Regions from separate parts of the Agrobacterium sp. K11 genome, predicted to be linked through region 4. Evidence: predicted binding sites of a transcription regulator. Region 4 holds the regulator's gene; each other region holds the start of a gene.
The links. The regulator LexA, encoded in region 4, represses DNA repair genes until DNA is damaged. The targets are predictions, from matches to a motif close to TGTTCNNNNTGTGTTCNG.

Region 1: a site for LexA is predicted at 2,200-2,217, ahead of AC5SEO_RS17670 (helicase-related protein). Genes of this name have one in related genera too.
Region 2: a site for LexA is predicted at 4,773-4,790, ahead of uvrA (excinuclease ABC subunit UvrA). Genes of this name have one in related genera too.
Region 3: a site for LexA is predicted at 2,488-2,505, ahead of AC5SEO_RS08180 (DNA recombination protein RmuC). Genes of this name have one in related genera too.

The regions. Positions count from the first base shown of each region.
Region 1 covers NZ_JCAHRB010000009.1:234,824-242,497, forward strand. Annotated here, with positions in the region: gene AC5SEO_RS17670 (helicase-related protein) at 1-1,968, opposite strand, end outside; gene AC5SEO_RS17675 (ubiquinone biosynthesis hydroxylase) at 2,430-3,674, opposite strand; gene tesB (acyl-CoA thioesterase II) at 3,731-4,615, shown strand; gene AC5SEO_RS17685 (P-II family nitrogen regulator) at 4,827-5,177, shown strand; gene AC5SEO_RS17690 (ammonium transporter) at 5,206-6,555, shown strand; gene AC5SEO_RS17695 (DNA translocase FtsK) at 6,773-7,674, shown strand, end outside.
Region 2 covers NZ_JCAHRB010000011.1:281,256-288,929, forward strand. Annotated here, with positions in the region: gene dusA (tRNA dihydrouridine(20/20a) synthase DusA) at 1-855, shown strand, start outside; gene AC5SEO_RS21215 (DUF72 domain-containing protein) at 861-1,661, opposite strand; gene uvrA (excinuclease ABC subunit UvrA) at 1,718-4,639, opposite strand; gene AC5SEO_RS21225 (single-stranded DNA-binding protein) at 4,905-5,480, shown strand; gene AC5SEO_RS21230 (HPP family protein) at 5,546-6,694, opposite strand; gene AC5SEO_RS21235 (MarC family protein) at 6,818-7,447, opposite strand; gene gyrA (DNA gyrase subunit A) at 7,665-7,674, shown strand, end outside.
Region 3 covers NZ_JCAHRB010000003.1:611,948-619,621, reverse strand. Annotated here, with positions in the region: gene trmB (tRNA (guanosine(46)-N7)-methyltransferase TrmB) at 1-297, shown strand, start outside; gene AC5SEO_RS08185 (ribokinase) at 310-1,209, opposite strand; gene AC5SEO_RS08180 (DNA recombination protein RmuC) at 1,263-2,456, opposite strand; gene def (peptide deformylase) at 2,605-3,117, shown strand; gene fmt (methionyl-tRNA formyltransferase) at 3,165-4,100, shown strand; gene truA (tRNA pseudouridine(38-40) synthase TruA) at 4,100-4,900, shown strand; gene AC5SEO_RS08160 (hypothetical protein) at 4,916-5,512, opposite strand; gene dapE (succinyl-diaminopimelate desuccinylase) at 5,496-6,692, opposite strand; gene dapD (2,3,4,5-tetrahydropyridine-2,6-dicarboxylate N-succinyltransferase) at 6,707-7,561, opposite strand.
Region 4 covers NZ_JCAHRB010000005.1:57,579-65,252, forward strand. Annotated here, with positions in the region: gene kdsA (3-deoxy-8-phosphooctulonate synthase) at 66-911, opposite strand; gene AC5SEO_RS13150 (VOC family protein) at 911-1,792, opposite strand; gene lexA (transcriptional repressor LexA) at 2,004-2,726, shown strand; gene AC5SEO_RS13160 (glutathione S-transferase family protein) at 3,166-3,849, shown strand; gene AC5SEO_RS13165 (ComEC/Rec2 family competence protein) at 3,866-6,301, opposite strand; gene gltA (citrate synthase) at 6,608-7,674, shown strand, end outside.

The sequences.
Region 1 (7,674 bases), on a different contig from region 4:
CTGATCCAGCGACTTCACGTCTTCGGTGACGTCACGGCGGAACAGGACACCGAGATTTTCGACCAGCTGGAACGCCAGCCCCTTCGCCAGACCCTGAAGGTCTTCGGCGCGCGAAATATCGTCCAGCGGCTTCAGCACGGTCGCAATCTGATGATTGACGAAACGTTCGACGCGCGCCAGCGCATGATCGCGGGCATTGCCGCTCAACTGCTCGTCGGCAAAGAGGATCACGCGCGGCTTCATGATATTGTCGCCTGCCGAAAGGCGGGCCACCGGTTCGCCCAACCAGCGAACCAGACCATCGGAGCTCAAAGCGAGATCACCGTTTCCGCTGGCGTGCAGACGCGCGGCACGCGCCTCGTATTCGAGCGCGAGCGCCTTCTGCGCAGCAGCCTGCACGGCCTTCTGATCCGGCCCTTCCATTCCCGGCACCGGCGTGAACCGGAACCCGGCCAACTGGCCGACGTGATGTCCTTCTACGAAGACATCACCATTTACACTGATTTCAGCTTCAAGCATCGCATTCTCTCTCAGGCGCCTCATGAGCACAGATGTCCTGCGATCAACAAAGCGTTTCGTCAACCTTTCATGTAGAGCATCGGACAATCGATCTTCGATTTCCCGCGTCTTTTCTTGCCAGTGTGTCGGATCGGCAAGCCATCCTGGGCGGTTCGATACATAAGTCCATGTTCTGATCTGCGCAATCCTTGCAGACAAGGTATCGATCTCTCCATCGGTACGATCGGCGCGGCGCACCTGTTCGCCCATGAAATCTTCGTTCACCGTGCCACGTTTTACCAGATCGAAATAGAGCGTTGAGATCAGATCAGCATGTTGAGCGGGCGCAATGCGGCGATAATCCGGAAGCGCGCAGGCCTCCCAGAGTTTTTCCACCCGCGCCTCCGTCGTCGCCACGTCGATGATTTCAGGGTAGCGCGACAGATATTCGAGCGCCTGCTGGTCGATCGCCGGCAAGGCCCGTGACAGTCCCTGGATCGCCGGGGCGGCTTCGAGGCTCAGACGCAGATTGGTGATGGAGGAAAAATCGAAATTTTTCGTCCGCCATTGCAGCACCTTCACCGAGTCGAACTGATGGGTTTCGATACGCTCCACCAACTCGTCGTCAAATGGATCGACGCGCCCCGTCACGCCAAAGGTGCCATCGCGAAGATGGCGGCCGGCGCGGCCGGCGATCTGGCCGATCTCGCCCGGATTGAGATTGCGGAACTGATAGCCGTCAAACTTGCGGTCCTGCGCAAAGGCGACATGATCGACATCGAGGTTGAGACCCATGCCGATGGCATCCGTCGCCACGAGATATTCGACGTCGCCGGACTGGTAGAGCCCCACCTGGGCGTTGCGCGTACGCGGCGAAAGCGCGCCCATCACAACGGCTGCGCCACCACGCTGGCGACGCACCAGCTCGGCAATGGCATAGACCTCTTCCGCCGAAAAGGCGACGATTGCCGTGCGTTGCGGCAGGCGGGTTATCTTCTTCTGGCCCGCATAAAAAAGCTGCGACAGGCGCGGACGTTCGACCACGGTAATTCCCGGCAGCAGCTTTTCGAGGATCGGGCGCATCGTGCCCGCACCCAGAAGCAGCGTTTCCTCCCGCCCGCGCAGATGCAGCACGCGGTCGGTAAAGATATGCCCGCGCTCCAGATCACCCGCCAGCTGCACTTCATCGATGGCGACGAATGCGGCCGTTGTCTCGCGCGGCATGGCTTCCACCGTGCAGACGGAATATTTGGCTTTAGGAGGGGCGATCTTTTCTTCGCCGGTTATCAGCGCCACATTCGGCGCGCCCACCTTTTCGACAAGACGGGTATAGACCTCACGCGCCAGAAGGCGCAGCGGAAGGCCGATGACACCGTTGCCATGTGCCACCATGCGCTCAATGGCGTAATGGGTCTTGCCGGTATTGGTGGGGCCGAGAACGGCCGTGACACCGCGGCCGCTCAGGATCATGGGGCGAAAATTCAACGTACTATCCGTGAATCGACTTCATCTGCTTGCTGTACCGCCCGCCATTCACTGATACGGGCCGCACACGCAACACACATGGCAACGCCCGCCGACAAAGGCAATAGGCCTTGTCCGCAAAGTGGTAACAGGTCCTTCCCCGCCGGAATTTTCCTTTTTGATTCAGATACTTGAAATATTAAAAAGAATCCGGCGAAACCGGAATTGATTCGGATACGGAACAGTCTGCGAACGAATCGAATACGAATCGCTGACTCCAATGGATTCAGCTTTTGTTCTCCGCAACATCTGGTTGGCAGATGCCTGCCCTATACCAGATTGTGAATCCGGGTAAGTCCTTGTCCGGATTCAGCTTTGCGGCACCGGCTTCCGGCGGAAAACACCGCAATCGACTGTCAAGCGGCAATCGCTGGAAAGCCGCTCCGGCACAGGCAGGAATGGCAGTATCAGAGCGCCTCGCCGGCAAGGAGGCGCGGCGCGCCCGCATCTGTCGTACCGGCAGCCTGACCGATGAAATAGGATTTCAGACCCGGCAAACGATCGACTACACCCAGACCGAAATCACGCATGACGCGAATGGGACCGACATCATTGGAGAAAAGCCGGTTCAGCACATCCGTCGTCACACCCATCCGCAACGTGTCGAAACGCCGCCAGGACTGGTAACGATCGAGAACGTTGAGAGAGCCGATATCAAGGCCGAGACGGTCGGCCTCGACCACGGTTTCGGCCAGTGCCGCAACATCCTTGAAGCCGAGATTGAGGCCCTGACCGGAAATCGGGTGAATTCCATGCGCCGCATCGCCGGCAAGTGCAAAACGTGGCGCGACGAAGGAACGCGCCAGCGTCAAGCCCAGTGGAAAGGCGCGACGGGGACCGACGGGACGGACCGGACCGAGCTTGTGGCCGAACCGGCGTTCAAGTTCCTCCTCGAACACCAGATCGTCGGCAGCAACCAGCCTGTCGGCATCGGCCGTACGTTCGGTCCAGACAAGCGAGGAGCGGTTCCCTTTCAAGGGAAGCACGGCGAAAGGCCCCGACGGCAGAAAATGTTCCTCCGCGCAGCCCTCATGCGGCCGCTCGTGTTCAACGGTGGTGACGATCCCAGACTGATCGTAATTCCAGTGCACGGTTTTTATTCCTGCCATATCCCGCAAAGCCGAGCGGACCCCATCGCAGGCTATGAGCAGTCGCGCCTCAAGCGACGAGCCGTCGGAAAGTGAAATAGCCGTCGATTGCGGGCCGGCGGAAAAGCCGGAAACACTGAGACCATGGCGGATTTCGACGCCGAGGCGCTCACACAGGCCTCGCAGCGCACCCACCATCGCGACATTCGGGACCATATGAGCGAAGGGCCTGCCCTCCTCCACCGCGCCACCAAATGTCAAAAACACCGGGCGAACCGGATCGGCGGTCTTCGAATCGGTGACGATCATCTTGTGGATCGGCTGGGCCTCCGGCTCGATCTCGTTCCATATGCCGAAAACGTCGAGCATGCGTGTGGCCGCCGCGATAATGGCGGAGGCGCGGACGTCCTTCTTCCAGACATCCTCGGGAGCGGCTTCAACCACCTGCACATTAAGATGTCCGGCTGCCTGCTTAATTGCGACAGCAACGGAAAGGCCGACATAACCGCCGCCTGCCACCACCACGTCCAGCATCGCGCTTCTCCTCAAATCTTGTGCACGCATCATCCGCGCACTATAGACCATGTGACGTCTTCCTACAGCCGGAGCAGGCCGAAAAAATGTCGCATCCCTCGCAAACGTCAGATCCGATGGCCAATCTGATCTCCACACTCGATCTCGAGAAGCTGGAAGAAAACCTGTTTCGGGGTGAAAGCCCACAAATCGGCTGGCAGCGCGTTTTCGGCGGCCAGGTGATCGCGCAGGCATTGATCGCAGCTCAACGAACCGTGGATGATGATCGTTTCGTTCATTCACTGCATTCCTATTTCATGCGCCCCGGCGACCCGCTGGTGCCCATCCTCTACCAGGTGGAGCGCATTCGCGACGGTGCGAGCTTCTGCACCCGGCGCGTGGTCGCCATCCAGCATGGCAAGGCGATCTTTTCCATGTCGGCGTCATTCCAGATCGTCGAGGACGGCTTCGATCATCAGATAAAAATGCCGGATGTGACGCCGCCCGAAAGGCTGATGAGTGAAGATGAGATGCAGGCGGCCTTCCTCGCCAACGCACCCGCGTCGATCCGCAAATACTGGAGCAACAAGCGCCCGATAGAGATCCGGCCGGTTTCGCTGACCCATTATATTTCGAAGGAAAAGCTGGAACCGCAGCAGGATATCTGGGTTCGCGCTGTCGGCGATGTGCCGGACGATCCACGTTTCCAGTCGGCCATTCTCGCTTATCTCTCGGATATGACGTTGCTCGACACGTCGCTCTATGCCCACGGAACGACGATCTTCGATCCGGCCATTCAGGTGGCGAGCCTCGATCACGCCATGTGGTTCCACCGTCCCTGCCGGCTGGACGACTGGCTGCTCTACACGCAGGACAGCCCCAGCGCCTCGGGAGCACGCGGTTTGACCCGTGGCAATATTTTCACCAGACAGGGTGAACTGATCGCCTCCGTCGCACAGGAAGGTTTGATCCGCAAAAGGGCAAATGCTTAAATAATGCGCTTTTTTAAAAAATCGCACATTTAATAGACGAAAATTGCGCCACCCGATGCCCGTTTTTCAGACGCCTGTCATATAATTTTTATATTTCAATAACTTAGAGGCCGCATCAAAACTGGCACGCCCCTTGAATGTATGTCCATAGTCGCTGTTACTGATCTGCCAGCGCGAGGAGAGTCGGCTCCGTGCCGAGGACAAACAAAGGATGGGAAACCAGATGAAAATTGTGATGGCCATTATCAAGCCGTTCAAGCTGGATGAAGTGCGCGAAGCGCTCACCGGCGTCGGCATCCAAGGCCTGACCGTGACCGAGGTAAAGGGTTACGGACGCCAGAAGGGACATACCGAGATTTATCGCGGCACGGAATATGCGGTGAGCTTTCTTCCCAAACTGAAGATCGAGATCGCGGTTGCATCAGACGTCGTCGACAAGGCTGTCGAGGCAATCGCGTCGGCTGCAAAAACCGGGCAGATCGGTGACGGCAAGATCTTCGTCTACTCTATCGAACAGGCCGTGCGCATCCGTACCGGCGAAACCAACACAGAAGCGCTTTGAAGCACGGCTGACAGGGAGTTTTCTAGCTATGCAACTCAACAAGTTTTCAACGCTCGGCAAACTGGGTGCCGGTGTGGCAGCCCTGATGGCCCCGGCAATCGCCTTTGCGCAGGATGCCGCGCCGGCAGTAGCAGCGGCGGCCCCCGTTCCGGAAAAAGCCGATACCGCATTCATGTATGTCGCGACGATCCTCGTGCTTTTCATGATCATTCCGGGTCTCGCCCTGTTTTATGGCGGCCTCGTGCGCACCAAGAACATGCTCTCCGTTCTCATGCAGTGCACGGTCATCGGCGCGGTCATGATGCTCGTATGGGTAATCTACGGTTACTCCTTCGCCTTCGGCGGCGGCACCGGCCCGTATTTCGGTGGTTTCGGCAAGCTGTTCCTGTCCGGCGTTTCGCTTGACAGCACCTCGGCAACCTTCTCCCAGGGCGTCGTGATCTACGAATACACCTTCATCGCCTTCCAGATGACCTTTGCGGCCATCACGCCCGCGCTGATCATCGGTGCATTCGCGGAACGCGTGAAGTTCTCGGCAGTCATCCTGTTCACCATCCTGTGGGCCACCTTCGTCTACTTCCCGATCGCTCACATGGTCTGGGACGCGAATGGCCTGATCTTCGGCATGGGCGCTCTCGACTTCGCCGGCGGCACGGTCGTTCACATCAATGCCGGTATCGCCGGTCTGATCGGCGCGATCATGGTTGGCAAGCGTACCGGCTTCGGCAAGGACATGATGGCCCCGCACTCCATGACGCTGACGCTGGTTGGCGCAGCCATGCTGTGGTTCGGCTGGTTCGGCTTCAACGCCGGCTCCAACCTCGAAGCATCTGGCGGTGCGGTTCTTGCAACCATGAACACCTTCCTCGCCACTGCAGCAGCCATCGTTTCCTGGTCGCTGGTTGAAAGCTTCACCCGCGGCAAGGCTTCCATGCTGGGCGCAGCTTCGGGCATGATCGCCGGCCTCGTCGCCGTAACGCCTGCGGCCGGTTCTGTCGGACCCATGGGCGCTATCGTTCTCGGCCTCATCGTCTCGCCGATCTGCTACTTCTTCGTCTCGGTTGTGAAGAACAAGTTCGGCTACGACGACACAGCCGACGTCTTCGGTGTCCACGGCATCGGCGGCATTATCGGCGCCCTCGGCACCGGCATCTTCACGTCGCCGCTGCTTGGCGGCACGGGCAAGGCGGACTTCTCCATCTCCTCGCAGCTCTGGACGCAGTTCGTTGCCGTCGCCATCACCATCGTATGGTGCGCAGTCGTCTCGGCAATCCTCTACAAGATCGTCGACGTGATCGTTGGTCTGCGGGTTCCGGTCGAAGCGGAACGCGAAGGTCTCGACCTTGCGACCCACGGTGAAGCCGCCTACCACTCCTGATATCCGGGAAAAGGGGTTCTCCATCCCCTCTCCCAAAAGAAGGCCCGCTTCGGCGGGCCTTTTCTTTGCCGCAAATCCGGAAGCGGCTTTTAAAAAACCGCATGGTTAACACGACATTAACCAGCAAGCTGTTAGTTTTCCCTGTCAATCCAGGATCTGGTCAACTGCCGGATCTTGCCGAAACCACAAAAACTACGGGTTCAGGGACATGGGCAGAATGAATTCTCCGACATTCGACGGTCGTCACACGCGTTTCGTGCTGACGGCGTTTTTCGTGCGGCAGGTCATGGCTCTTGCCGGTTTTGCGTTGCTTGCCACGATTGCGCTGGGGATTACCGCACTTGCCACATGGAACGTGGCGGACCCGAGCCTGTCCTATGCAACAGGCAACCAACCCACCAATCTTCTCGGTTACGGCGGCGCAATCTTCGCCGATATCGTGATGCAGTTCCTCGGCCTTTCCGCAATCATCGCGCTTTTGCCGGTGATTGCCTGGGCGATCGCCCTGATCGCCGGTCGCAAGTTCAACCGGATACCCGCCCGCCTCGTCGCCTGGATCGCCGGCGCCATCGTCTGCGCCGCCTCGCTCGGCTGTTTTCCCGCGCCCGTGACATGGCCGCTGCCGAACGGCATCGGTGGCGTCATCGGCGATATGATCCTGCGCTTCCCAGCTCTCTTCATCGGCGCTTACCCCACCGGCACGATTGCGACGGTGCTGGGCGCTATATTCGCTGCTCCCGCCGCCTTGATGATGCTGTTTGCCGCCGGTCTCGTGGGACGCCCGGAAGATGACCTGGAACAGGAAGAACGCGCGCCGGTCGCAAACAAGGCCCGTGCCACCCGTCAGGTAGAGGAAGAAGACGATGACGAGGGCGAAGGCTTCTTCGCCAATATTCTCGCCTTCGGCGCAATCGCACATTACTGGTACATCTCGCAGGCCCGCCTTCGCCGCCTGTTCGGCCTGAAGTCGAAATCCCTGCACGGCGAATTCGAACACCCTTACGATTTCAACGAATATGAATTCGGCACGCTGAACGAACCCTCCCGCCTCAAGACGGCGATCAACCGCCTCGACCAGCGCGCGGAACCGTCTTTCGAAGAACGCGCCGCATCCCGTCG
Region 2 (7,674 bases), on a different contig from region 4:
CAGCGCGACAGGTTGCTCAACTATCACACTCAGGAACATCCAGTTGCATTGCAACTCGGTGGGTCGGATCCGGTAAAGCTTTCGGAGGCGGTGCGGATCGCCAGCGATTATGGCTATGACGAGATCAACCTCAATGTCGGCTGTCCTTCGGACCGGGTGCAATCCGGCACTTTCGGCGCATGTCTGATGCGCGAACCCGAGATTGTCGCGCAATGCGTGACGGCGATGAAGGCCGTTGCGAAGGTGCCGGTCACGGTCAAATGCCGCATTGGCGTGGACGATCAGGAGCCGGAAGCCGTGCTGCCGGATTTTCTTTCGCGGGTTGTGGCGGCGGGCGCGGATGCGGTCTGGATCCATGCGCGCAAGGCTTGGCTGCAAGGGCTTTCGCCGAAGGAAAACCGTGAGGTGCCGCCGCTCGATTATGATCTCGTCTATCGCATGAAGCGGGAAAATCCTGACATCTTCATCGGCATCAACGGCGGTATCTCCGATCTCGATCAGGCAAGCCTCCATCTGCAGCATATGGACGGCGTGATGCTGGGCCGTGCGGCCTATCACAATACGTCCATCCTTGCCGATGTCGACCATCGCATTTATGGCGAAGAGGCCCGGCAAGCTGACTGGATGGGGCTGCGTGATGCGATGATGGCCTACGCCGCCGACTATATCGCCGCCGGCGGGCGCCTCAATCACGTCACCCGCCACATGGTCGGCCTGTTTCAGGGCATGCCCGGCGCGCGCCGTTTCCGGCAAATCCTTTCCAGCGACGCCACACGACCGGGAGCTGGAACCGAGGTGATCGAGGCGGCGTTCGCGGCAGTCGATTTCAACCCGGCGAAAGAAATGGCTGGCTGAGCCAGTCAGACCAATTTCTGCAATACCTGTGCGCCGTTTGGTGCATTGACCTTGCCGCCGGTGATGAAGAAAGCGAAGACATCGCGAGGGGTCTTCTCGACTTTTCTATCGGGAGCGATCAGCGGCAGGTCATCCGGAACACCGCCCGCCGCATAGGTCTTGACCCGTTTTGCCCAATGGTCGATCTCGGCCTTCGGATAACAGGTCTCGATATCGTCTTCGCCCTTTTGCAGGCGGCAATAGAAGAAATCGGCAGTTACGTCAGCCAGCATCGGATAATCGTGATGGTCGGCGCAGACGACCGCGACCTTGTGTTTGGCGAGAAGATCGATGAATTCCGGCACCTGAAATGTCGGGTTTCGCACTTCCACCACGTGGCGAAGGCTAATGCCGTCCTGTTTTTCGGGCAGCAATGCCAGAAACGCGCCAAAATCCTCGGCGTCGAATTTTTTCGTCGGCGCGAATTGCCACAGGATGGGACCGAGATGGTGGCCGAGTTCTGTCAGTCCCTGCGTCAGGAACTTCGTCATGGATTCACCCGCCTCGGCCAGGACCTTGCGGTTGGTGACGAAGCGGCTTGCCTTCAGGGAGAAAACGAAATCCTCAGGCACGTCCGCCGCCCATTTGGCGAAGGTCTCGGGTTTCTGGCTGCTATAATAGGTGCCGTTCACCTCGATCGCCGTCAATTGCCGGCTGGCATGTTCCAGCTGGCGTTTCTTCGGCAGTTTTTCCGGATAAAACGTGCCTTCCCACGGCTCGAAAGTCCAGCCGCCGATACCGGTGCGGATCGTGCCTGATGTCGACATATACTGTTCCTCCTCGGGCTATCGGCCTTACGTACCCTTGCTGCGAAAGGTGCGGATTACTCCGCAGCCTCGCGTTTTCCGGCTGGCCGGCGTTCTAGAAGTTCCTTCAGGAAATGGCCGGTATAGGAGCGCTCGTTCTTGACGATGTCTTCCGGCGTTCCGGTTGCCACCACTTCGCCGCCGCCCGTGCCGCCTTCGGGGCCAATATCGATGATCCAGTCGGCCGTCTTGATGACTTCGAGATTGTGCTCGATTACCACGACGGAATTGCCCTGATCCACCAGCGCCTGCAGCATTTCCAAAAGCTTGTTGACGTCGTGGAAATGGAGACCCGTCGTCGGTTCATCGAGGATGTAGAGCGTGCGACCGGTGGAGCGTTTTGACAGTTCCTTGGCGAGCTTGACGCGCTGCGCCTCGCCGCCGGAGAGCGTATTGGCCTGCTGGCCGACCTTGATGTAACCAAGGCCGACATCGAACAGCGCTTGCAGCTTGTCACGCACGGCCGGAACGGCGGCGAAGAATTCAACGCCTTCTTCCACCGTCATATCAAGCACGTCGGCAATGGACTTGCCCTTGAAGGTCACATCCAGCGTCTCGCGATTGTAACGCTTGCCGTGGCAGACGTCGCAGGTGACATAGACATCAGGCAGGAAGTGCATCTCGATCTTGATGACGCCGTCGCCCTGGCAGGCTTCGCAGCGGCCACCCTTGACGTTGAAGGAGAAACGGCCAGGTGCATAACCTCGCGCCTTCGCCTCCGGCAGACCGGCGAACCAGTCACGGATAGGCGTAAATGCGCCGGTGTAGGTGGCGGGGTTTGATCGTGGCGTGCGGCCGATTGGCGACTGGTCGATATCGATCACCTTGTCGATGAATTCGAAACCATCGATGCGGTCATGCTCGGCCGGAATTTCGCGCGCGCCCATCACCCGGCGTGCTGCCGACTTATAGAGCGTCTCGATCAGGAAGGTGGATTTGCCACCACCCGACACGCCGGTAACGGCGGTGAACACGCCAAGGGGAACGGCCGCAGTCACATTCTTCAGGTTGTTGCCGCGTGCGCCAAAAACCTTGATTTCGCGGCCCTTCTTCGGCTTGCGGCGTTCTGCCGGCACGGCGACGCCAAGTTCGCCGGATAGATATTTGCCGGTCAGCGATTTCGGATTGGCCATGACCTCCTGCGGCGTGCCTTCGGCGATGACCTGACCGCCGTGAATGCCGGCGGCGGGGCCGATATCGACAACGTAATCCGCCGTCAGAATGGCATCCTCGTCGTGTTCGACCACAATCACCGTATTGCCGATATCACGCAGATGTTTCAGCGTATCGAGCAGGCGGGCATTGTCGCGCTGGTGCAGGCCGATGGAGGGCTCGTCCAGAACATAGAGCACACCCGTGAGGCCGGAACCGATCTGCGAAGCAAGCCGGATGCGCTGGCTTTCTCCGCCGGAAAGCGTTCCGGAATTGCGTGACAGGCTGAGATAATCCAGCCCGACATCGTTGAGGAATCGCAGACGTTCGCGGATTTCCTTGAGAATGCGAACCGCGATCTCGTTCTGTTTGGCGTTCAGATTTTCCGGCAGCGTCTCGAACCAGTCGCGTGCCATACGGATCGACATCTGGGTGACTTCGCCGATGTGCATCCTGTTGATCTTGACGGCGAGCGCTTCCGGCTTCAGGCGATAGCCGGCGCAGGCCGGGCAGGGGGCCGCCGACATATAACGCTCGATTTCCTCGCGCGCCCAGGCGCTGTCAGTCTCTTTCCAGCGACGCTCCAGATTGGGAACGATGCCTTCGAAATTCTTCACCGTCTTGTAGGAGCGCGCACCGTCCTGATAGTTGAACTCGATCTTGTCGTCAGTGCCCTGGAGAATGGCGTGCTGCGCCTCTTTCGAAAGGTCCGTCCATTTGCTCGACAGCTTGAAACCGAAGGCCTTGCCCAGCGCCTCCAGCGTCTGGTTGTAATAGGGGGAAGACGACTTGGCCCAGGGGGCGATCGCGCCATCCCGCAGGGTGCGTGCAGGTTCGGGCACGATCAGGTTTTCGTCCACCTTCTGCTGCGAGCCGAGACCGTCACAGGTGGGGCAGGCGCCGAAGGGATTGTTGAAGGAGAAAAGCCGGGGCTCGATTTCCGGGATGGTGAAGCCGGAGACCGGGCAGGCGAATTTTTCCGAAAACAGCATACGCTCGTGGGTCTCATTGAGCGATTTGTTTGCGGAGCCGCCAGCCGAGGTTTCTTCCGGCGGCAGGGGCTTGTCGGCAAATTCGGCCACTGCCAACCCGTCGGCAAGCTTGAGGCAGGTCTCGAGACTGTCGGCAAGGCGTGCTGCCATATCCGGGCGCACGACGGCGCGGTCCACCACCACATCGATATCGTGTTTGTACTTCTTGTCGAGGACGGGAACGTCAGCGATCTCGTAGAACTGGCCATCCACCTTGACGCGCTGGAAGCCCTTCTTCATCAGCTCGGCGAGTTCCTTTTTATATTCGCCTTTGCGGCCGCGCACGATCGGCGCGAGAATATAAAGGCGCGTGCCTTCCTCGAAGGCAAGGATACGGTCGACCATCTGGCTGACCGTCTGGCTCTCGATCGGCAGGCCCGTCGCCGGCGAGTAAGGCACGCCGACACGCGCAAACAGCAGGCGCATATAGTCGTAGATTTCCGTGACCGTGCCGACCGTGGAGCGCGGGTTCTTCGAGGTGGTTTTCTGCTCGATGGAAATCGCCGGAGAAAGCCCCTCGATGCGGTCTACATCCGGCTTCTGCATCATTTCGAGGAACTGGCGCGCATAGGCCGAGAGGCTCTCGACATAACGGCGCTGGCCCTCAGCATAGATTGTGTCGAAGGCGAGCGACGACTTGCCCGAGCCGGAGAGCCCGGTCATGACGATCAGCTTATTGCGCGGTAGATCCAGATCGATACCCTTGAGGTTATGCTCACGGGCACCACGGATGGAAATCGTCTTCAGTTCACTCATGATAAAGCTCGGACAAAATTAACAGGCCTGATGGCGGCGCGTCCTTATGTAGTGACGCAACCGGACGTGTCGAGGTTTATTCCCTATCGATCGATGGCTTTTCGGCTCACTTGACTCGAATTTCGTGATTTAATAGAACAAAAAAGGAACAAATTGCAAGTGCGAATGTACTCTCTGAGAAAGTCGGGATTATTCGCTGTGGATTGTTCCCCGTTGCGGTGCCCTTTGCGGGCGGCGATGGTTATTGTGTACGGGATTTTTTGAAATGCAATTGCCGGTCACGATGGCTGGCGGACAGGATGACGAGATGGCTGGTAGCGTAAACAAGGTAATTCTGATTGGGAACGTTGGCGCCGATCCCGAAATTCGCCGGACGCAGGACGGCCGTCCGATTGCCAATCTGCGTATCGCCACGTCGGAGACGTGGCGGGACCGCAACAGCGGCGAGCGCAAGGAAAAGACAGAATGGCACACGGTCGTCGTTTTCAACGAAGGCCTGTGCAAGGTTGTCGAACAATATGTGAAAAAGGGCGCCAAGCTCTATATTGAAGGCCAGCTGCAGACGCGCAAGTGGCAGGACCAGACCGGTAACGACCGTTACTCCACCGAAGTGGTACTGCAGGGCTTCAACTCCACGCTGACGATGCTCGACGGTCGCGGCGAAGGTGGCGGCGGCAGCCGCAGCGGTGGCGACATCGGCGGTGGAGATTATGGCAGCGGCGGCGGTAACTACGGTGGCGGTTACGACCAGCAGCCGGCGGCCCGCGGCGGTGCCTCGCGTGGCGGCAGCCAGCCTTCCGGCGGCTTCTCCAGTGACATGGACGACGATATCCCGTTCTGATCGGGACCGAGATTGACGGGGCGGGCGCCGGTCGAACCGGTTGCCCGCTTCAAGGTCGCGACGACCTATGCCGCGGCTTTGTCCGCCAGCATCGCAACCATGACATCGGACTGCGAAAGAATACCCACCATCTTGCCGTTGGCGTCGATCACCGGCAGGTAATGCAGGCCTTCCTCCGCAAAGCGGATGATTGCTTCCTCGATCGCCGTTTCCGGCCGCACGGTTCTAACAGGCGATGTCATCATATCCTTGACGGTATCGTTAGGTGCGCTTTCGCCTGAGAGGATAAGGCGCAGGCGCTGCAGGAAACCGATGGAAGGGCGGCCGTTTCTCCAGCTAGCCTTTTCAAGAAAATCCGTCTGAGTGACGATGCCGACGATTTCGGCCCTGTCGTTGGTCACGGGCAGAGCCTTGAAATGGCGGTTGCGCATCAGTGAATGGGCGTGGCGCAGGCTATCATCCGGGGCGACGCCGACCACATCGCGCGACATGACGCTGGCGCAATCGAGGTGGAGGGCGCGGCGGCGCCAGGAGCGCAATTCCGTCTTGCGCAAAATCATCTCCAGCACATCGCGATCAATATCGAGAACCTCGTCATATTCCTTCAGCACCTCGTCCAGATCGGCTGAGGAAAAGCCGATTTTCTGTATCGGCGTCGGGTCTGCCGTGCCGTGGCTGGCCTTTCCAAACCTCAGGCCGTGCGGATAGGCGCGGCCGGTGGCATTGTTATAAACGAGCGCGAGGATGAGAAGGATGAGCGAGTTTCCGGCGACCGGCCAGAGAATAAAGCCATAGCCGAGACTATGCACGGCGGGACCGCCGAGAACGGCCGTCAGCGCCACCGCGCCGCTTGGCGGGTGCAGGCAGCGCAGCGCCATCATGGCAGCAATGGCAAGGCTTATGGCAAGCGCGCTGGCAAGGAAAATATCCGGAACGAGTAAAGCCACCGTCACACCCACGAAAGCCGACACGATGTTGCCGCAGAGGATCGACCAGGGCTGCGCAAGGGGGCTGGATGGCACGGCGAATAAAAGCACCGCCGAGGCGCCCATCGGCGCGATCATGGCGGGCAGGGCAGGGTCTAAGCGGAAAGCAAGGCTGCCCAGAAGTCCGGTCAGCGAAATGCCGACGAAGGCGCCCGCCGCAGCGCGCAGCCTTTCCCGGTTACTGACGGGAGCGGCATCCGGGATGAGGCGGCGCAGCGTGGATCGCATGGAGAGAGCTTTCTGGTGCGGAAAAAAGATGCGCGTCTTTTAACCGAGGCAGGAGCCGGATTCAAAGGGCGGATTTTTCGCAAATCCGGCCGGTTGCGGCATTTTGTTGCGAACCGATGGTCGTCAGAATGCGAAGGCCGATTTTATGCCGTCCACTACGAACTGCACGGAAAGCGCGGCAAGAAGGACGCCGAGCAGCCTTGTCAGGATCGCGCGGCCGGTATTGCCGAGAAAACGGTCCATGCGTTCCGAGACGATCAGGGTGGCGTAGACGAGGGCCATGGCGAAGGCGAGGATGAGAATAAGCACGACCATTTCGAGCGTCGTTTTCATCGTTCCCGCCAGGAGCACGGTCGCGGAAATGGCGCCAGGCCCGGCGATCAACGGCAAGGCGAGCGGAAAGACCGCCAGATTGTGCAGATGGTCCTTGGTTATGGCAATCTCCGAGGTCTTTTCCTTGCGCTCCTGGCGTTTCTCGAAAATCATCTCGAAGGAAATCCAGAACAGCAGCAGGCCACCGGCGATGCGGAAGGCACCCAGCGAAATGCCGAGAAGGTTGAGGATGGTGAGACCGAACAGGGCGAAGATGGCGAGAATGCCGAAGGCGATGATTGAGCCGCGCAGAGCCACCTGGGCGCGCTGGTCGCGCGTCATTCCAACCGTGAGTGCGAGAAATACGGGCGCGAGACCGGGCGGATCGAGCGTGACCAGAAGTGTTGTAAGCGCGTTGATGAGCGTTTCGCTGCTGGCCATTCTTTCCCCGCCTGTTCTGTTTTTAGGCCGGAGCCTACGCAAGTCGTACTCGCTTTGAAAGGGAGCGGCGTCGCTTTTGCCAACCTAAATGGCGAAAAGCGGGGTATGTCTTGCAAATGACGCAAAAGACTGTTCAAAACTCGCCGGGAAATTGGCTTAACGTGGCTGTTTCCGCTATAAAAATCCATCCGATTCTTAACAGAGAATGTGATCCGTTTTGACTGACC
Region 3 (7,674 bases), on a different contig from region 4:
TATCCCGATCCCTGGCCGAAGAAGAAGCACTGGAAGCGCCGTTTCGTTTCCGACGTCAATCTTGCCCGTTTCCATCGCGTCCTGAAACCCGGTGGCAAGTTCTGCTTTGCTTCCGATATCGATACCTACGTCAACTGGACGCTACAGCATTGCGCCCGCCACGGCGGTTTCGAGTGGACGGCGGCAAGTGCCGAGGACTGGCACACCCCCTATGCCAACTGGCCGGGCACGCGTTATGAGAACAAGGCGAAAAGAGAAGGCCGCAGCTCGGCCTATCTCACTTTCATTCGCATTTAACAGCTCGAACCGTCAGATATTCGCGTCCACTTCGGCAGCAACCGGAATGGAAGGCTGGGCGCCGGCGCGGGTGCAGGCGAGCGAGCCTGCGACGGCGGCGCGCTTCAGCGCCTTTTCGAAATCCATACCCTGATCGAGGCTGGCGGCGAGATAACCGCAGAATGTATCGCCAGCGCCAACAGTATCGACCGGCTCGATCTTGAGACCGGACGCCTTGAAGACCTTGCCGTTGCGAATGGCGATCACGCCATCAGCACCAAGCGTCACGATCAATGTCTGGCCGGTCTGCTCATGCAGGGATTTGAGTTCATTTTCCCGTTCGGAGGCTGAAAGTCCGTTTTTGTCGATCAGCAGTTCGAACTCGGTTTCATTGGCGATGACGATTTCGGCAAGGCTGGCGAGGCGCGGCCCGTCCGCGGTCAGCGGCGCGGTATTGATGATAGTGGTGATGCGTTTAGCCTTCGCGGCCGTCAGTGCTGCTTCGATTGAGGGTGCCGGCACCTCGAACTGAAGCATCAGAATATCGCCCGCTGCCATCTCCGCCACGGCTTTTGCGGCGTCGGATGCGGAAACTTCGCCATTGGCGGCGGGAATGACCGAGATCATGTTCTCCCCGCCTTCACCGATCAGGATTACGGCGGTTCCCGTGGGGCCGGGCGCGGTCTTGACGAGCGACAGATCGGTGCCGGCATCGCGCAGCAATGTCAGCGCTGGCGCGGCAAAGGTGTCATCACCCGTAGCGCCCGCCATTTTGACCGTTGCACCTGCGCGCCGTGCGGCAAGCGCCTGATTGGCTCCCTTTCCGCCGGCCGCCGTGGAAAAGGTCTCTCCCGTCACGGTTTCACCGGGTTTGGGCAGGCGTTTGGCGGTGGCGACGAGATCCATGTTGATGGAGCCGAAAACAGTAATCATCAGGGCATGTCCGTATGAAATTCAAAGCAAGGCGGTGACTTTGCCCGAGGGGATCACTCGTCGTCAACCACCCGCAACTTGGCCGTTCCTGCCCTGTTCTCTGCAAAGCGTCGCGCCTGCTCGATTTCGCTATGGGAGGTCTCCTTTTCCGTCGGCGAAAAATCGAGGCCCTCGATCTTCTGGCCACGCGCCAGCACCTTGTCGGAGGAAATTAGCATCATGTCGACATCTTTCTGCGCCAGCCCGAAATGGGCCTGCAGCTTGCGCGTCCGGTCGTCCAGCCGCCGCACGTCATCCATGAGAAGCGCGACTTCACCCTGAATGAGGTGCGCCTGCTCGCGCATGCGCTGGTCCTTCAGCACCGACTGGATAACCTGCACCGACAGCATCAAAAGCGATGGCGAGACAATGACGACACGGGCGCGATGGGCACGCTGCACGAGATATTCGAAATGCTGGTGAATATCGGCGAAGATCGATTCCGACGGCACGAAGATGAAGGCCGTATCCTGCGTTTCGCCGCGTATCAGATATTTCTCCGCCACGTCGCGAATATGCACTTCCATATCGCGGCGGAACTGCTGGGTCGCAGCCCGTTTGCCCTCGGGCGTTTCATCCGCCTTCAGCGCATTCCACGCCTCCAGCGGAAACTTGGCGTCGATGACGAGGGACGGGGCGTTGTTCGGCATCCTGATGATGCAGTCTGGTCGGTAGCCATTCGAAAGCGTGGGCTGAAGCTGAAAGGCCCCGGCGGGAAGCGCATCGGCGATCAGCGCTTCCATCCGCGCCTGCCCGAAAGCGCCGCGCGTCTGCTTGTTGGAGAGGATCGCCTGAAGCCCGACCACGTCCTTTGCCAGATCCTGAATATTACCCTGCGCGGCATCGATAACCGCAAGCCGCTCCTGCAGGCGGCTTAGATTCTCGTGCGTCGACCGGGTCTGCTCGGTCAGCGTCTCGCCCAGCCGCTGCGACATGCCGTCGAGGCGCTGGTTGATCGTCTGGCCCATCTCGCTCTGGCGCGTGCCGAGCGTCTCGGCCATCGCCGCGATCCGGCCATGTAGTTCCGACTGGGTTTTCAACAGATCGGAAATTTCACCATCGGCTTCCGCTTTTTTCCCACGACTTTTCGTGACCATCCAGAAAGCGGAAAGGCCGAAAACGAGAGCCGCAAGAAGCCCGCCGAAGCTGATGTCGACGGAGCCGGCCCGCAAGGCGGGATCGAGGAGAAAAGAGAAATCGATGCTCATGGCTAAATCTACCAGATTTCCAGTGATTCGTAAGATCAAAACAAGAACATTCATGCGGCGGAATTGAGTCGGGCAAAACCAGCCGAAGGTCTCTTTTCGACCGCGTATTTTTTATTTCCTCCGCGCAAGAGATACGTTATGGGAAGCCATGACTATCAAACCGCTTATCATTTTGCCCGATCCCGTGCTGCGCCAGCAATCAAGGCCCATCGAACAGGTGGATGCCGAAGTGTTGCGCCTTGCCGACGATATGCTTGAAACCATGTATGATGCGCCGGGTATCGGCCTTGCCGCCATTCAGGTGGGCGTGCCGCGCCGCATGCTGGTGATCGACGTTTCGCGCGAGGACGAGGAGAAAAAGCCGGTCGTCTTCATCAATCCGGAAATCCTCAGAGTGTCGGACGACGTCTCGGCCTATGAGGAAGGGTGTCTCTCCATTCCCGATTATTATGCCGAGGTAGAGCGTCCCGCATCCCTGACAGTGCGATATGTCGATCGTGACGGAAAGCAGCAGACGGTCGATGCGGACGGACTTCTGGCGACGTGTCTGCAGCATGAGATCGACCACCTGAACGGCATTCTGTTCATCGACCATATTTCGCGCCTGAAGCGAGAAATGGTCATCAAGAAATTCACCAAAGCAGCCCGCGCTAAGGTCTGATTCGTCTTAAATATTTAGACGGACCGGCATAGAGGGCAGGGGGCGATATGGCTCTTCGCATCATTTTCATGGGCACGCCGGATTTTTCCGTTCCCACGCTGCGTGCATTGGTGGACGCTGGTCACGAGGTCGTTGCCGTTTATACGCAGCCGCCGCGTCCAGGCGGTCGCCGTGGCCTCGATCTGCAGAAATCGCCGGTGCATCAGGCGGCCGAACTGCTGGGTCTGCCCGTGCTGACGCCGGTGAATTTCAAGGCCGAGGGAGACCGGCAGCAATTCAGGGAATTCAACGCCGATGTCGCTGTTGTCGTTGCCTATGGGCTGCTATTGCCCGAGGCGATCCTGAGCGGTACGCGTCTTGGCTGCTATAACGGCCACGCCTCGTTGCTGCCGCGCTGGCGCGGCGCTGCTCCCATTCAGCGGGCGATCATGGCTGGCGATGCCGAGACGGGCATGATGGTCATGAAAATGGAAAAGGGGCTCGATACCGGCCCGGTGGCGCTGACCGCCAAGGTCACGATCGGTGAGAATACCACGGCAGGTGAATTGCACGACAGCCTGATGCTGACAGGCGCGCGGCTGATGCGGCAGGCGATGGACAAGCTGGAAGCAGACGATCTTCCTCTCGTTGCGCAGCCGGAAGAAGGCGTCGTTTATGCCTCGAAAATCGACAAGGGCGAGACCCGGATTAATTTTTCCCGGCCGGCACAGGACGTCCATAACCATATCCGCGGCCTTTCGCCTTTCCCCGGCGCCTGGCTGGAAATGGAAATCGGCGGCAAGGCCGAGCGCGTGAAGGTTCTGGCGTCAGAACTGGCGAGCGGTATGGGCGAAGCGGGCGCTGTGCTCGATGACGCCCTGACCATCGCCTGCGGCAGTGGCGCGGTGCGGCTTACCCGTTTGCAGAAGGCGGGTGGCAAGCCGCTGTCGGCTGCCGATTTCGTTCGTGGCACACCCGTTCCCGCCAGAACGAGGCTCGGCTGATGCCGCGTTTCCGCATGACCGTCGAATATGACGGTACGCCTTACTTCGGCTGGCAGAGACAGGATAACGGCCCTTCGGTTCAGGGCGCGCTTGAAGCTGCCGTCCGGTCGCTGACCGGCGAAACCGTGTCCATTCGCGGCGCTGGCCGCACCGATTCCGGCGTGCATGCCGTGGGACAGGTAGCCCATGTCGATCTTTCCCGCGATTGGGCTCCGTATAAGCTTCGCAATGCTCTCAACGCCCATCTGGCCATGGCGAAAGAGGCCGTCTCGGTTGTCGACGTGACGGCGGTGACCGAGGATTTCGACGCGCGCTTCTCCGCGCTTCGCCGCCATTATCTGTACCGCATCATTTGCCGGAAAGCGCGGCTGGCACTCGAGCACAAGCGCGCATGGTGGGTATCGAAAGATCTGGACCACGAACGCATGCATGAAGCTGCACAGATGCTCGTCGGCCGGCACGATTTTACCACTTTCCGCTCGGTTCATTGTCAGGCGAGCAGCCCGGTCAGAACGCTCGACCGGCTGGATGTGACGCGCAATGGCGATCTTATCGAGATACGCGCCACCGCGCAGAGCTTTCTCCACAACCAGATACGCTCTTTTGCCGGAACGCTAAAAATGGCCGGTGAAGGCAGCATGACACCGGAAGACGTGCGCGCGGCACTGGAAGCACGGGATCGCAAAGCCTGCGGCCCCGTCGCGCCGCCGGATGGTCTCTATTTCATGCAAGTCGATTATCCCGATGTCATTCCGCCGCGGGTCTATTCAAAGGTCGAGACGGTCGAAGACACGGACTAAAGTCCGTCTCGTTTCTCAGGCCGGATAAACGCCGAGAAAACGCTGCAGCGCCTCGGACAGAAGCATGCCCGGCACCAGCAGGGTCATGACGATCGCCGAGACAAGCAACGACTGGTCGCGGATGAAGAAGCGCACGATCCGCGAAAAGGCGAAGACCAGCGACAGCAGGAGTGCCAGCCAGAGGATGGCGATCAGCCCCTGCAAGGGCGGCAGAAAAAACGCGATCAGGATCAGAACCGCATAGGCATAGGAAAACGGCAGCGACAGCCAGTTCATGGTGGTGACCAGTGCGGTGAATTTTTCCCGTGCGCCAAAGGCGAACAGCAGCATGCCGATCAACAGCAGCGGCACGATCCAGCAGATAGCCTCGACCATCGCAAGGCGGAAAAAGTAGATTAGTCCCGTTCCTGTTCCGGGCGGATAGCTTGCCAGGAACGCAGCGCGCAGCCACAGCCAGGACACCAGCATGGCGGGCAGGCACCAGAGGGCGGAGTAGAAGGACCGCCACATGCCGCGTTCGGACAGATCCAGATAACGCGCGCCGGTATGGTCGCCGAGCAGCAGCAGCCAGAGGCCTTTCAGATAGAGCCTTACTTCACTTGCCGTCGGCATGGGAGAACCAGCGTTCGATGAAGGTCTCGTAGATGTTTGTGAGAGTCTCCAGATCGGCGATTTCCACGCGCTCATCGACCATATGCATGGTCTGCCCGACGAGGCCGAATTCCACGACGGGGCAATAATCCTTGATGAAACGCGCATCCGACGTGCCGCCAGTGGTCGAAAGCTTGGGCTCCTTGCCTGTCACGGCTTCCACGGCGCCGGAAAGCGATGAGATGAGCGCATTGTTCCGGGTCAGGAAAACATGGGCCGGACGGTCCGCCCAGACGATCTCATATTTGACCGGGCTGCGGTCGGGACGAAGTTCTCCCTCGGCAGCGGCGGCATCGAGGCGGCGGATGATTTCCGCCCGCAGGCTCTCCACCGTCCAGCTGTCATTGAAACGGATGTTGAACGACGCCGTCGCCCGCGCCGGAATGACATTTGTGGCGGCATTGCCGGTGTCGATGGTCGTCACTTCCAGATTGGACGGCTGGAAGTCGTCCGTACCGTGATCGAAGGGCGGATGCATCAGCGCGTGGGTCAGTTGCAGCAGCCCGCGAATGGGGTTGTCGGCCAGATGCGGATATGCGGCATGACCCTGCACGCCATGCACGGTGATGCGGCCCGAAATCGATCCCCGGCGGCCGATCTTGATCATGTCGCCCAGCTGGTCGGGGTTGGTCGGTTCACCCACCACGCAGGCATCCCATGCCTCGCCTTTGGCGGCGGCCCATTCCAGCAACTTCGAGGTGCCGTTGATCGAGGGGCCTTCCTCGTCACCGGTGATCAGGAAAGAAACGGAACCTTTCGGTTTTCCGTGTTTCTCGATGTAGCGGGCGATGGCGGCAACGAAACAGGCAATGCCGCCCTTCATGTCCACCGCACCACGGCCGAACATTTCGCCGCCGGCAATTTCAGCGGCAAAGGGTGGATGGCTCCATGCCGCCTCGTCGCCCACCGGAACGACATCGGTATGGCCCGCAAACATCAGGTGCGGACCTTCCGTGCCAAGCCGGGCGTAGAGGTTTTCAACGTCAGGCGTTCCCGCTTCCGTCGCCACCATCTTTTCCACCGCAAAGCCAAGCGGTGAAAGCAGGGTGTCTAGCAGGGATAGCGCGCCACCTTCGGCTGGTGTCACCGAAGGGCAACGGATGAGGGCGGCGAGATTTGCAACGGGATCGGTCGTGGTCATGGTATCAGCTTTTATCAGTCGCGCAGAAGCTCGTTGATGCCGGTCTTGGAGCGGGTCTTTTCATCGACGCGCTTGACGATGACGGCGCAATAAAGGCTCGGGCCCGGCTCGCCGTTCGGGAACGGCTTGCCCGGCATGGTGCCGGCAACGACGACGGAATAGGGTGGCACTTCGCCATAGGTGATCTCGCCGGTGGCGCGATCGACGATCTTGGTCGACTTGCCGATGAAGACGCCCATGCCAAGAACGGCGCCTTCGCGCACGATGCAGCCTTCTACGACTTCCGAACGGGCACCGATGAAGCAATTGTCCTCGATGATGGTCGGGCCGGCCTGAAGCGGCTCCAGAACGCCGCCGATGCCAACGCCGCCGGACAGATGCACGTTCTTGCCGATCTGCGCGCAGGAGCCGACCGTCGCCCATGTGTCGACCATCGTGCCTTCATCGACATAGGCGCCGAGATTGACGAAGGAAGGCATCAGCACCACGTTCTTGGCCACATAGGCCGAGCGGCGCACGACGGCGTTAGGCACTGCGCGGAAGCCCGCAGCGCGGAACTGGTTTTCACCCCAGTTCTCGAACTTCGACGGCACCTTGTCCCACCAGGTGGATTCACCCGGGCCGCCGGTGACGATTTCCATGTCGTTCAGACGGAAGGAGAGGAGCACGGCCTTTTTCAGCCATTGGTTCACTTTCCAGTTCCCGTCCGCCTGCTTTTCGGCGACGCGGACCTTGCCGCTGTCGAGAAGTTGAAGAGATGTGTTCACCGCGTCGCGAACCTCGCCCTTTGTCGATACGTTCACACCGTCACGGTTGTCGAAGGCTGTTTCGATGGTGGTTTCGAGAGAGGTGAGATCCGGAAGGCTCATGGAAAATTCCTTGAATGTCGCGTGTGTTCGTGGCCACGGATGGTCCCGCGCCGCTGGAAGGCTCTGGTCATTTGATCTAAGGGAGTGTTGGAAAGGCGTCAATGTGATTTGGG
Region 4 (7,674 bases):
CGGAAACAGCCCGCCCGCCATTAAAATCGATTGGCACAAAAGTGCCCGCTGTAACGGTCAGCCGATCAGGCTTTCGTAATCGCGTCGAAAGCCAGAAGCTTTTCGAGCAGTTTCGGCATGTCCTTCAGGTGGACCATGTTAGGGCCGTCTGACGGCGCATTGTCCGGATCCTCATGGGTCTCGATGAAGAGACCAGCCACGCCAACCGCAACGGCCGCACGCGCCAAAGTCTCGACGAATTCGCGCTGTCCGCCGGTGGAACCGCCCTGCCCGCCCGGCTGCTGCACCGAATGGGTGGCGTCAAACACGACCGGAGCGCCGAGCGAAGCCATGATCGGCAACGAGCGCATGTCGGAAACCAGCGTGTTGTAACCGAAGGACGCGCCGCGCTCGCACAACATCACATTCGGATTGCCGCTCTCATTGAGCTTGGCAAGCACGTTCTTCATGTCCCAGGGCGCCAGAAACTGGCCCTTCTTGACGTTGATGACGCGGCCGGTTTTGGCGGCAGCGACGAGAAGATCGGTCTGGCGGCTAAGGAACGCCGGGATTTGCAGCACATCCACCACCTCGGAAACGATGGCGCATTGATCTTCCGTGTGGATGTCGGTCAGAACAGGAAAACCGAATTCCTTCTTGAGATCGGCAAAAACCTGCATCGCGTTATCCAGGCCGATGCCGCGTTTTCCGGAAAGCGAAGTGCGGTTCGCCTTGTCGAAAGAGGACTTGTAGACAAGCCCTATTCCCAGCTTGTCGCAAAGCTCCTTCAGGACGCCAGCGATCATGAAGGCATGTTCGCGGCTTTCCATCTGGCAGGGGCCGGCAATCAGCGAAAACCGCTCGGTATTCGAGAAGGAAACCTTGCTGGCGCCGTCGCCGGCGGTGACTTTAAGATTGTTCGTAACGCTCATCATTTTTCCTCGAAGGCGAAGGCAACACCCTGACCGGGTGCTGCGGGCACCACCAGACGGCCGTCCGCTTTTGCGCAGGACACGCCATTAGCAGCAAGCACCGCCTCTGTCACGGCAAGATCGTGTGACGAAAAGACGATGCCCGCGCCGCGCAATCCGCCTTCGTTGCCATCCTGAGCATTCAGGGCCTGCCCGCTGAAAGCCGGTTTTCCGGTCAATCTGATGCTGGCATTGCCGGTCGCGAAAACCATATCACCGCCCGGAGACCATTTGCCTTCACAGCCAAACACCGTCTCGATCAGGCCCGCCACCTTCATATCGCCGCCGGTAAACAGGACGATTTCACTGAGGCCGGTGACACCATTGGCGTGGCGCTCCAGCATGGTGCGATCGCCCGGAAGGGCTTGAACCCGTTGACAACTGAACAAAAAGAAATCCGCGGCCGCCCCGCTTGCAGCAAAAGCAAGCCGGAACGCCGCCTCGCCTTGCGAGCCATCCGGCATCCGAACAGGCCGCGAAAACTCGAAAACATCGCCCGCCGAAAGGCCGGCTGCCCGAAACCGCTCATGGTCAACCAAGGCGTCTTCAGTCCTGGCGACAAGAGCCGAAAAACCCTCCTGCCCGTCCCGTTGCCGGAAGGCCACATCCCTGCCAGTGAAAACATCACCCCTCTCTATTGACGCATTATATTTAGCCGGATCAGTAATTGCGAGCGGCTCCAGATAGGTGCCATCGGCGAAAAATACGCAGGCATTTTGGGTGCCGAAAGGATGCAGAGCCTCCGGCGCAACCGTAAAGCCAAGACTGACGAGGCGCTTCACGGCGACGCCTATGACTTCCACGGGCAAAACGAGATGGTCAACGCTATAGGGTTTCGTCATGAAAATGTATCCTGCTGGCCTTCCGCCCGGAGCATGCCGGGACGGTTTCGACCGCACAAAAGCACAATTGCGTGCTATGAGGCAAATCATCACAGCAACAGATGGCACCTTCACGAAATTTTAGGGGATTGCAGAACACATATGGAACATATAGTGTTCGTTCTGTATTTGTTTCGCGACTTCCACTACGATTCTAAAGGGTGTTTTCCTCATGCTCACGCGCAAACAGCAGGAATTGCTTCTCTTCATTCATGAACGAATGAAAGAGTCCGGCGTGCCGCCCTCCTTCGATGAAATGAAGGACGCACTCGATCTTGCTTCGAAATCCGGCATCCACCGCCTGATAACCGCTCTCGAAGAGCGAGGATTCATTCGTCGGCTACCGAATAGAGCTCGGGCGCTGGAAGTCATCAAGCTGCCCGAGGCTTATACGCCGGGTGCAAGGCCGCAGCGCGGCTTTTCGCCGAGCGTTATCGAAGGCAGCCTTGGCAAGCCCAAGACGCCGGAACCGGCCCCTGCCCCCAAGACGCCGGCCAATGATCTGGGCGGGGCTGTCACCGTGCCGGTCATGGGCCGCATCGCTGCGGGCGTGCCGATTTCCGCCATCCAGAACAACACCCATGATGTGGCCGTGCCAGTAGACATGCTTGGCACGGGCGAACATTACGCTCTTGAGGTCAAGGGTGATTCGATGATCGAGGCCGGCATTTTCGACGGCGACACAGTCATCATCCGCAACGGCAACACCGCCAATCCCGGGGACATCGTTGTGGCTCTGGTGGATGACGAGGAAGCCACGCTGAAGCGCTTCCGCCGCAAGGGAGCCTCCATTGCGCTCGAGGCGGCAAACCCAGCCTATGAGACCCGTATCTTCGGGCCCGACCGGGTGAAAATTCAGGGCAAGCTGGTGGGGCTGATCCGCCGCTACCATTGATCTTATCGAACCGAACGTATTCACTTTACAATAGGCGTCATCGTGAAGATGGCGCCTATATTGGGTTTGGCTGTTTCCAAACGTGGCGTGCTTTTGCGGGTGCACGAGGATATGCGCCATTCAGCCTATGCGCGTTGCCCTTTCTAAACTGAGTTCCTACTCCATAAAGATGCTTCGGTTTCGCTACAGGCGTGGTGGCGAATGGGCTGTTCGCTATAATTGTCGAAGCGATCCCATCCGCTGTTTTTTAGCGACGTTGTTCTGTCGTGTTGCGCAGTCAGTTTTAGTGGTCACCAAAGGGTGACTTATCGCAAGTCGCGCTCTCAGCGACCCCACATCACCATTCATCAACGGCGTTTATGGGAGCCATGGATAATTTTCGATATTCCGTGAACGCTTGGCAGGTGTAGAAATACGCGTCATATCCGGGAGATACGCCATGTACGATCTTTATATAGCCAACAAGAACTATTCTTCATGGTCGCTGCGGCCGTGGGTATTGATGCGCACGCTCGGTATCGCCTTTGATGAAAAGCTCATTCCGTTCGGCGAAGGCGTCTCCTTCTCCTCCTTTTCGCCGACGGGCAAGGTGCCCTGCCTGGTCGACGAGGGTATGACGGTTTGGGAAACGCTTTCGATCGTCGAATATCTTGCCGAAAGACACCAGGGTGTCTGGGCAAGCGACAAGCATGCGAGGGCCTGGTCGCGTTCGGCCGCAAGTGAGATGCATGCCGGCTTTTCCTCGCTGCGCAATCTCTATCCCATGTCGGTGGGCATTCGGGTCAAACCCAGGGGCGGCGATGCCGGGCTTAAAGCCGATATAAAGCGGATCGATGCGTTGTGGAGCGAGGGTCTCACAAAATTCGGCGGGCCATATCTCGCCGGTCAAAAGTTCACGGCGGTCGATGCTTTCTTCTGCCCGGTTGCATTCCGTTTCCAGACCTATGGCAGCGCGGATCTTTCGCCAGCAGCGAAAGCCTATTGCGACCGGCTGCTCGCCCTGCCTGCCATGCAAGAATGGTACGAGGCCGGTTTGAAGGAGAGCTGGCGCGACGCTGGTCATGAAGAGGAAGTTGGCGAGATCGGCGAATTGACTGAAGATTTGCGCGCCAAGGCCCGATGATCCATGCTGGCGGCTGTCATTGCGACGCCGCCAGCAGCCGGATGATGGGCTGCGGCAGATCACGGTCGAAACGTCCGCTTTTCCAGTCGTAATAACGGTGCTGGCTCCAGGGCCTGTCCGTTCCGGCGATTGCGGCGCGCAGCCCGCTCGCCACACCCTCCTCCCTCTTGTTAGCAAAATCTATTTCCACAGAACCGAGACGCCGCAAGATGTCACGGCTGAGCAGGAGTGCACCCGAGCGGCACTGCGAAAAAGAGGTTCTGCGGGAAACAACGACGATATCGGCAATATCGCAGGCTTTTCCGGCGAAGCGGCCATCGTCCAGAACGACGATCCACTCTCCGCTTGCGGCGCTCGCTACGCACCATATGTCTTTCCTGCAGGTGAAGACGCCAACTTTGGCGTCTTTGAGCGCCGCCGTCATCTCGCGTACCACCACAGCCATGTCTTCGGGCGACAGTTTCGATCTCGAGTCAGAACCAGCAGTATTTGCCATGCTCTCACCATTTATAAAATCTGGCGGCACGGTTTTTTCCGGCAGCAGCAGCGCCCTTTGCCACTGGCCGTAAACGAAGCCCTGCGGACGGGCTTTTGTGGTTGAGACCTTGCCTTCCTCCACGAGTGCCACCAATTCGCCGTCCTCGTGAATCAATAGATCCGGCAGATCACGATAGGCCGTAACTGCCGACACGCCGAAGGCGAAGAGCAGAAACGGGATGCCAAGAAGCGCAAGCCGGCTGCGCAGCAATGTCAGCAGCAGGAAACCCACCGAAGCCAAACCGATAAACCAGCCATGCGGACGCCCAGTCGCTGCGCTGCCGCCCCAGGAGGCCACCTCGTTTGCAACCTCGATGACGAGTGCCATGCCATAACCCATGATCTTCAGGAACGGCGCATCGAGCCCGAAGGGCATCAGCAGCATGGCGAGAAGAGCGAATGGCATGACGATCAGCGACATGAGCGGCATTGCAGCCAGATTGGCGAACAGTCCATAGGTGGTGACACGGTGAAAATGTTCGGCCGAATAGATCGCCGTAGAAAGGCCCCCGATCAACGACGTCGTGATAACGCCGCCAATGACCGCGCCCATCATTTCCGCCACCTTCAGCCATGCGGGCTTGCGCCCGATGAACAGCCGTTCGCGGTCCGTGCGCCAACGGCTCCAGAAGGCATAGGCGGACACAAGCGCTATGGTGGCCGCAAATGACATCTGAAAACTCGGACCCATGATTTCCGAGGGCGAGAAAGCCAGAATGATCAGGGCGGAAATGGCAACGTTTCTGAGGCTGAGTGATGGTTGATCGAAAAGGACAGCAATCAGCATCACAGACATCATCAGCCAAGCACGCTCGGCGGAAACGGCAAAACCGGAAATCAGATAATAGGCAAGCGTCATCAGCAGTGCCGCGAAAGCCGCGATCTTCTTGACCGGCCAGCGCTGCGCAAAGGCGGGAAACAAGCTGAAAGCCAGTCTCAGGCCAACAAAGAATATGCCGGAGGCCAGTGCCATGTTGAGCCCGGATATGGCAACGATATGGGCAAGGCCGGAGAGCCGCAACGCCTCCATCGTCTCCGCCGATATAGCCTGTCTCTCATCGGTGATGATGGAGGCGGCGAAGGCTCCGGCATCACCGCCGATGGTGGTGCGGATGCGTTCGGCAATTGCGCTGCGAAGGCCGTAAAGCCGCATATCGGCCCATTCCAACCAACCCTTGTCAGGCCTTGCGTCACCAACGGGTGATACAAGCGCATCCGGTGATTTATAAAAGAAACCGGTCGCGCCTATGCCTCTGAAATAGGACGTGAAGGCGAAGTCGTTCAGTCCCGGCAAGGCCGGGCCGGACGGCGGCGAGAGGCGGACCTTGCCGCGAAGGGTTGCTCCGAGTGCGATCGGCTCGCCTCCGCCACGCGAAAGCACCGATATCCTCTGCGGCGGACGCGACAATGTCGGGTCCGCTGTTGCGGTCAGATCGACGACATATCGCCAGTAGCCGCGTGCATCGACCTCCCGGCGCACCACAGTGCCGGTGATGGTGGTGGTCACGGGGGTATCCAGCACCACGGTCCCTGCCCGTCGGGTTTCGAAATCGGCCAGGAGCATGCCGAGCAATAGAAAAGCGAAAGGGCCGCAAACCGCCGCCGCAATGCCAGCTTTATATCTCACAAAGAGCGCCAGAACGGCGACAAATAGAAATGTGGCAATCAAAATGACCGGGGAAGGCGTGGCATCTAGAGAAAACCAGAGTACCGCGCCGCAGCCGATGAAAACGGGAATGAAAAGAAAATAGTGGCCGAATGCGCGCTCCTCGGCCAGGCACGTGGCGATTTTTTCGGCCACGGTAGTGTTGCGGTTAATCTCGGGAATAATGGCGGGAGTGTCATATGTTGTCGCATCACTGCTTCGGCGGAGAGGAAACAGAATTTCCCGCGTGCCGGGCATGTCTCCCTGCATCGTTTTAGCATATACGAAATGCTGTTTTTCCCCTTGACCGAGCAATCCCCACCGCCCCTTGCCGCACCAAAAACAGGTTTGCAGACCAGCGCTGGGGATTGCAATCCTTTACTTTAACGATGCGTTGACCGAGATTGAATTGCTGCTGCCGGGAAAGCCTGAAGCAACGCGATTGCGTTTGCCGCAATGCACAATTTGACCTTTGGATAGCTTGGCATCCGCGCAAGGATCATATAGCTAATCGGTAGACGCTTAACCGCGGGGCGTATCTCAACGCCCCCACCCGCATGTTTTCGGAGGATCAGTATGACGGAAAAAAGCGCTACAGTGACACTTGGCGAAAAACAGGTCGAACTCCCGGTTAGGGAAGGCACGATTGGACCAAGCGTCGTCGATATCGCCACGCTGTACAAGCACACGGGCTCCTTCACCTACGACCCCGGCTTCACCTCGACAGCCTCCTGCGAATCCAAGATCACCTATATCGATGGTGACGAAGGCGTTCTTCTGCACCGCGGCTTCCCGATCGAGCAGCTTGCCGAACAGGGCGACTTCCTGGAAACCTGCTATCTGCTGCTTTACGGCGAATTGCCGACGGCTGCGCAGAAGAAGGACTTCGACACCCGCGTAACGCGCCACACCATGGTGCACGAGCAGATGAGCCGCTTTTTCACCGGCTACCGTCGCGACGCACATCCGATGGCTGTCATGTGCGGCACGGTCGGCGCGCTCTCGGCCTTCTATCACGACTCGACGGACATTACGGATCCGCACCAGCGCATGGTCGCTTCGCTGCGGATGATCGCGAAAATGCCGACGATCGCCGCCATGGCCTACAAGTACCATATCGGCCAGCCCTTCGTTTACCCGAAGAACGACCTCGATTACGCTTCCAACTTCCTGCACATGTGCTTTGCCGTGCCTTGCGAAGAGTACAAGGTCGATCCGGTTCTGGCTCGCGCCATGGACCGCATCTTCATCCTGCATGCGGATCACGAGCAGAACGCTTCCACCTCCACGGTGCGTCTTGCCGGTTCGTCGGGTGCAAACCCGTTCGCCTGTATTGCAGCGGGCATCGCCTGCCTCTGGGGTCCGGCACATGGCGGCGCCAACGAAGCGGCGCTCAACATGCTCAACGAAATCGGCACGGTTGACCGCATTCCGGAATATATTGCCCGCGCCAAGGACAAGAACGATCCGTTCCGCCTGATGGGCTTTGGCCACCGCGTGTACAAGAACTACGACCCGCGCGCCAAGATCATGCAGAAGACGATGTACGAAGTGCTGGAAGCCACCGGCAACTCCGACGATCCGATCATGCAGGTCGCGCTCGAACTCGAAAAGATCGCTCTTTCCGATCCTTATTTCGTCGA